Regions from separate parts of the Arthrobacter sp. KKT183 genome, predicted to be linked through region 2. Evidence: predicted binding sites of a transcription regulator. Region 2 holds the regulator's gene; the other holds the start of a gene.
The links. Region 2 encodes HrcA, which represses chaperone genes, less so after heat shock. Its sites were predicted from a motif close to TTNGCACTCGNNNNNNNCGAGTGCNAA; they were not measured.
Positions count from the first base shown of each region.

Region 1: the regulator HrcA is predicted to act here: its motif matches at 1,723-1,749, upstream of ACZ2GY_RS00250 (Hsp20/alpha crystallin family protein).

Region 1 is NZ_CM145770.1:47,000-50,202, reverse strand. It holds gene ACZ2GY_RS00270 (formate/nitrite transporter family protein) at 1-407, opposite strand, end outside; gene ACZ2GY_RS00265 (flavodoxin family protein) at 498-1,106, opposite strand; gene ACZ2GY_RS00260 (DUF2630 family protein) at 1,186-1,431, opposite strand; tRNA gene ACZ2GY_RS00255 (tRNA-Val) at 1,570-1,643, shown strand; gene ACZ2GY_RS00250 (Hsp20/alpha crystallin family protein) at 1,820-2,260, shown strand; gene ACZ2GY_RS00245 (DUF4383 domain-containing protein) at 2,359-2,817, opposite strand; gene ACZ2GY_RS00240 (hypothetical protein) at 3,065-3,203, shown strand, end outside.
Region 2 is NZ_CM145770.1:1,900,002-1,903,204, forward strand. It holds gene ACZ2GY_RS09075 (16S rRNA (uracil(1498)-N(3))-methyltransferase) at 1-72, opposite strand, end outside; gene dnaJ (molecular chaperone DnaJ) at 88-1,215, opposite strand; gene hrcA (heat-inducible transcriptional repressor HrcA) at 1,282-2,298, opposite strand; gene ACZ2GY_RS09090 (DUF3097 family protein) at 2,443-3,203, shown strand, end outside.

The DNA of each region.
Region 1 (3,203 bases), 1.8 Mb from region 2:
GCAAGGTTCGCCACCAGGGTGCCGCTCCAGAGCCGGCCGAGCTGCGCAAGGCTCGCCTGCTTGGCGGTCACCGCTGCGATGGGAACCAGGAATCCCTCAGTGAAGAGTTCGCTCTTGGCCAGCAGTAGCGCAATGAGTCCCGCGCTGAAGGCCAATCCCGCGAGCAGGTGGTTGTCGGTTTCATGAAGCACCGCCAGATAGGCGATCACGCCGATCCCTATTTCGAAGCCTCCGAAGAGCCCGGTGATGAGTACGTCGGGGAAGGTGCGGTTCAGGCGCTGTGCGCCTTCATCCACTGTGCGGTCGAACGATTCCTCGATCTCTTCCTCGACCGGGCCCGCATTGTCGCCGAGTTCCCGCCGTCGGGCTTCGTCATCGTTCTTGTGATCGTTCTTGTGATCGTTCAAGCGACTCGCCTATTCCGTTGTAGTACCCGTCAATGAGCAGGACACACCCCTTTTGGGGCCCCTTTCGGGGTGTGTCCTGCCAACTCGATGCTAGGGAGCTGGGTAGGGAGATGCCTTGAGGGACTTCGCCAGGTGGACAGCGTTCACGGACATGGAGGAAATTGTGGAAGCAACCGGATCAGGTACCTGGTCCAGGTCCTTGAAGTCCACGGTCTGCATTGCTTCCCCGACCCAGTAGACACCGCCCTGCGCCGCGACGGTGAAGCCGATGTCGTTCAGGCCCTGGTGCATCTCGGCAGTGACATGGTGGGCGCCGTCCTCGTTTCCCACCACCGCGGTCAGAGCGACCTTGTTGTACATGATGGGCCGGCCGTCATCATCAGTCGAGGAGAGATCGGCGTCCAGCCGTTCGAACACCCGCTGTCCCAGGCTGCTCATGTGCCCTACCCAGATAGGTGCGCACAGGAGGAAGATGTCCGCATCGAGGATCTGCTGGCGGAGCTGCGGCCATTCATCCCCGTTTCCCATGTCGATCTGCACGCCTGGAGCAACGTTGTGGTCAACTACCCGGGCCGACGACGTCGTTACCCCCTGCTCCTTGAGCTTGCCAAGGATGTGGTCGGCCATCACATCGGTGCTCGAGGCATCGGGCGAAGGGGTGAGAGTACAGATCAGTGCAAATGCTTTGAGGTCGTCCATGAAGATTCCTTTCGTTGAGTTGGCAGGACACGCCCCTTATCAACGGGGTATCGGGGCGTGTCCTGCCAAATCGATGTGCTTACTGGCGGTAGCCCTCTACCTGGTCGATCGGCCGGGCCTCCGCTTCCTGCGGGCTTTCCCCTGCGTCTTCCTTCGCCCGCCGCTGACGGAGCAGGTCCCAGCACTGGTCGAGCTGTTCCTCGACCCGCCGCAGGCTGCTGCGTCGATCTTCGCCAGGAGCATCGTCACCCGAGGGTGAACCCCGCAGCTCGTGTTCCTTGTCGACCAGCGCCTGGATCCGCGCCAGAATGTCCTCATCGTCCATTGCCAAACTCCTTCGCTGACATCGAGAAGTGGAATAGCCTCAAATAGTCAGGCTACTTAGTGTCCGCCCGAATATCTACCGCACCCCCGCGTTTGCATCATCCGTCTGCCAATGACCTAAACTGACTGGGAACTATTTGCCTGTGTAGCTCAGTCTGGTAGAGCATCCGCTTCACACGCGGAAGGCCCGGGGATCGAGGCCCCGCGCAGGCACCGTTCATAGCCCGTCCCGCAGCATGCGGGGCGGGCTTTTTTGTGTTCCGAATAGTTCGTTCAGAGCGAACATAAACCGTTAGCACTCTCCTCCTGCGAGTGCTAATCTACTTGCAGGTTGAGCGAACCAGACTCAACCCGAAGAAAGACTACTGACTCACAGGGAGTGAACCATCATGGCAATGAAATTCGACCCATTCCGTGAACTGGACCGCGTGGCCGGCGCACTTTTGGATCCCCGCCAGGGTCTGCGGCTGATGCCGATGGATCTGTACCGCGAGGGTGACCACTACATCCTGAGCGCTGACCTCCCGGGCATTGATCCGGGATCTGTTGACATTGACGTCGACGGCCAGCTGTTGACCATCCGCGCCGAGCGCACCCTGCGGAACGCAGAGGGAGTCAAGTGGCTGACCCGCGAGCGTGAAAGCGGATCCTTCCTTCGGCAACTGAACCTCGGGCAGGGTATTGACATTGATGCCATCTCGGCACGCTATGAAAACGGCGTGCTCAGCGTGACCATCCCGGTCAGCGAGCGCGCAAGGCCCCGCAAGATCGAGGTCGTTTCCGGCGAAGACGCCCAGCCGGTGCAGACGGACAGGGCTGTGGAAGCCTAGATCGTCAGCGGAGCTACGCACAGCACAAACAGAACGACGACGGCAGGTTGCGGCCCGCCGTCGTCGTTCTGTTTGTTTGTAGTTGGTTGGAGCCGGGACTACCGGTCCCGGACAGTGCGGTGCTTGTCCCGAAGAGCGAGCGCCAGCGCAATCATGCCGACGGCAAGGCCCAGATGGAGGATGTTGTCCGCCGCGTCCAGCGGAACGAAGTTCGCTGCCGAATCATGCGGGATGATGAGCCCGTAGATGAAGAGCACCGCGTAGATAACGCCGCCCCACAGCAGGAAGTTGTAAGCGCCGGTTGCAGTCTTTGCCATCGCGACGCCCGCGACGCCGAACAGCAGGTGAACAATGTTGTGCAGGATCGAAACCTGGAACAGGCCGAGGAGTTGCGCCTCGGACTCGGGGCCGGCGAACTGCAGCGTGTCGTAATTGCTGGTGATACCGGGAATGAATCCCAGCACGCCGACCAGGAGGAAGACCACTCCTACCGCGAGTGCGGCCTTCTGAATGTTTGTCCGGGTGCCTACACCCGACCCTGAATGTGTTGATGCCATTGCACTATCCCCTCTAAGATGGCCGGACTGGCGGACACCGGCACGTGATCTTGCGAGCTATGGACAGTATGTCCCGCCATTTGTACTGCCAGCGTGCCACAGGCAGAACAGAATAGAAAGCTTGCTTAGCTATCTTTTCGATAAACGTTTGCGTCCATTTGGGCGATTACCCAGTTTTCATTCACCAAACATTCAGGAACGGCCCTTAGTGTGGCGTCAGTCACACTCTCAGGAAGGCCTTTCCCCAATGACCTCGCAACATTCCTCGCTTGCCGACTTCTCGACGCTCAGGCGCGGCCAGCAGATAACCCTTCGGCACTCCTCGGGAGACCAGTTCTCCGGCGTACTCGAAGATCACGCCGATGACTCCTCGGTTGTCTGGGTCC
Region 2 (3,203 bases):
CAGCGTCAGACTGCCGCCGACGGCAGCGGTTTGCACATCGGCCGGATCGCCGAAGAAGGCTTGGTTGGTCATTGTCCGATAACCCGGCTATAAATTCCCGAGGCGTTCACGAAGGCGGGCAAAAACTCCTGATCCGCTGCTCGCCAGCTGGCCCTCGGTAAATTCTTCGCCGCGCATTTCCGCAAGGCGCCGAAGCAGTTCTTCCTGTCCGCTGTCGAGGTTCCGCGGCGTTTCCACGCTCAAATGCACCAGCAGGTCCCCTCTGCCGTATCCGCGCAGGTGGGTCACCCCAAGGCCGCGAAGGGTAATCACTTCGCCCGACTGCGTGCCGGGCTTGATCGTGAGTTCCTGATCACCGTCGAAGCTCTTCATTATCACGTTGGTGCCGAGGGCCGCAGCTGTCATCGGCACGCTCAGGGTCGCGTGAAGGTCGTCGCCCTCACGAAGGAAGGTCGAGTCGCTGTTGACCCGAATCTCTACGTAGAGATCGCCCTGGGGACCGCCGGCCGTGCCGACCTCGCCCTGGCCGGCGAGCTGGATACGGGTACCTGTAGCGACACCCGCGGGCACCTTGATGGTGAGGCTTCGGCGGGAACGGATGCGGCCATCCCCATTGCATTCGTTACAGGGATGCGGGATGACGGTTCCGTACCCCTGGCAGGTGCCGCAGGTCGCCGTCGTCATTACCTGACCGAGGATGGACCGAACCGCACGCTGCACCTGACCGGATCCGCCGCAGATATCACAGGTTCGCGGGGAAGTACCCGGCTGGGTACAGGATCCATCGCAGGTAGGACACACCGCCGCTGAATCTACCTCGATCTTCTTGTTGGTACCAAAGACCGCATCCTTCAGATCGATCCGGACGGCTATCAACGCGTCCTGACCGCGTTGGGTTCGGGATGGGGGGCCGCTGGGACCGCCTCCGCCGAAGAATGTCTCGAAAATGTCCTGGAACGCAAAGCCCGAGCCGGAATAACCGGCACCGAATCCATTGTCGGTGCCGTTTTCATTACCGGTGGTGTCGTAGACGCGCCGCTTCTGGGGATCCGAGAGTACCTCGTACGCGCGCGTGACGAGCTTGAACTCCTCAGCTGCTTCCGTGCCGACGTTGACGTCCGGGTGGAGCTTGCGGGCAAGCTTCCGGTATGCCTTCTTGATTTCTTCGCCGCTGGCGTCGCGTGCAACGCCAAGGACCTCGTAGTGATTACTCACTCCTGCACATCACTTCCTGTTATCTCACCGCGTGAACGGCTGGGCTTCATGGGCTCCGTCATCCGGTCAAGATTCATCGAGGATGCGGGAAAGGTAGCGGGCCACCGCTCTCACGGCGGCCATGGTGGTCGGGTAATCCATTCTCGTGGGGCCAAGCACTCCCACCTTTGCCAGTGAATCCGGTCCATAGCCGGTAGCAATCACGGAGGCTTCGGCCAAACCGCCATACGGGTTCTCCCGGCCGATGCGGACCGAGATGCCCAGAGCATCCTGCCCCATCTCGGAAAGCAACCGAAGCATGACAACCTGTTCCTCAAGCGCTTCCAGGACCGGACCAATGGTTAAAGGAAAGTCGAGGGTTGAGCGGGCGAGGTTGGCCGTGCCCGCCAGCACGATCCGGTCTTCCCTGTTAGCGGCTGACAACTGTTCCAGGCTGTGTCCAATTGCCTGGCCGAGAGATTGCAGCGAGGGGGGAAGATCCGCAATGCACGCACCGAGTTCCTGGGGAACCGACGGCAGACGAACACCGGAAACCCTTTCCAGAAAATGCTGGCGCAGGTCGGCCAGGTCATTTTCCTGTGCCTCGGCGGGCACGGATACTACGCGCTGCTGCACAGCGCCGTTCGTGGAGATCAGCACCACGAGCGCGCGACCGGGAGCGAGCAGCACGAGTTCGATGTGGCGGACGGACGCCGTGCCCAGGTGCGGGTACTGCACGACCGCAACCTGATTGGTGAGTTGGGCGAGCAGACGGACGGTGCGGTCGAGGACGTCGTCGAGATCGTCTGCGCCCTCGAGGAGTGCGCGGATAGCCCGCTTTTCCGGGGCCGACAGCGGCTTGACCTCGGCGATCCGGTCGACGAACAACCGATAACCCTTGTCGGTCGGGATGCGGCCGGAACTGGTATGCGGGGCTGTGATCAGGCCCTCTTCTTCCAGAAGTGCCATGTCATTGCGGATTGTTGCCGAAGATACGCCCAGCCTGTGGCGCTCGACCAGCGCCTTGGATCCCACCGGCTCGCGGGAATGGACGTAATCCTCAACGATGGCCCGCAGGACTTCAAGCCGCCTGGGTTCGCTCATGTTCACCTCCGATGTACTTTCCTGCCCTGTTTCTGAGTTAGCACTCAACACACCTAAGTGCCAAGTCTAATACGATCGAGGCGATTGTTAGCATTGGCTCTGCCTGTTCCGAAGGCAGGGATTTGTGGAAGCGAGCGAAGTCACATGTCGTATCACGAGTGGGGAGCACAGGATCTTACCGGACCCCGGGCCGCCCCGGCCGCCAAGGTCGAAGCCCGTCCCGGCGTCGTCCTTGAAGACGTGCAGAGCGGATTCGTCGGGGAGATCCTGCGCACGGAGAAGGCAGGTGGGATGCACGTGATGGTCCTTGAGGACCGCCGCGGCAAGCGACGCACTTTTCCGCTCGGCTTCGGCTTCCACCATGAAGGTTCGCCGGTGGAACTGATTCCTGCCCGCGCGCAGTCAGCAGCACAGCTGAGAACGGCGTCGGGCTCTGTCCGGGTTGCCGGAGCGCGGGCGCGCACGGCTCGGGCCAGCAGGATCTGGGTCGAGGGCAAACACGATGCCGAGCTGGTGGAGAAGGTGTGGGGAGACGACCTGCGGGTTGAGGGCATCGTGGTGGAGCCGTTGCATGGCGTAGACGATCTGGCAGCAGCCGTGCGGGACTTTGCTCCCTCCGCCGGACGCCGCCTGGGTATCCTCGTCGATCATCTACTGCCCGGCACCAAGGAAGCCCGGATCGCGGCCGGGGCGATGACGGTGGCGGGCGCCGCCGGGAACGTACTGATTGTCGGGCACCCCTACGTCGATGTGTGGCAGGCTGTGAAGCCGCGTGCTCTTGGTCTTGATGCCTGGCCGGTAATACCCCGCGGCGAGGACTGGAAGACGGGGATATTGAGCCGGTTAGGCTGGCCGCACTCCACGCAGGCGGATGCCGCGAACGGCTGGAAGCGCATCCTCAACGG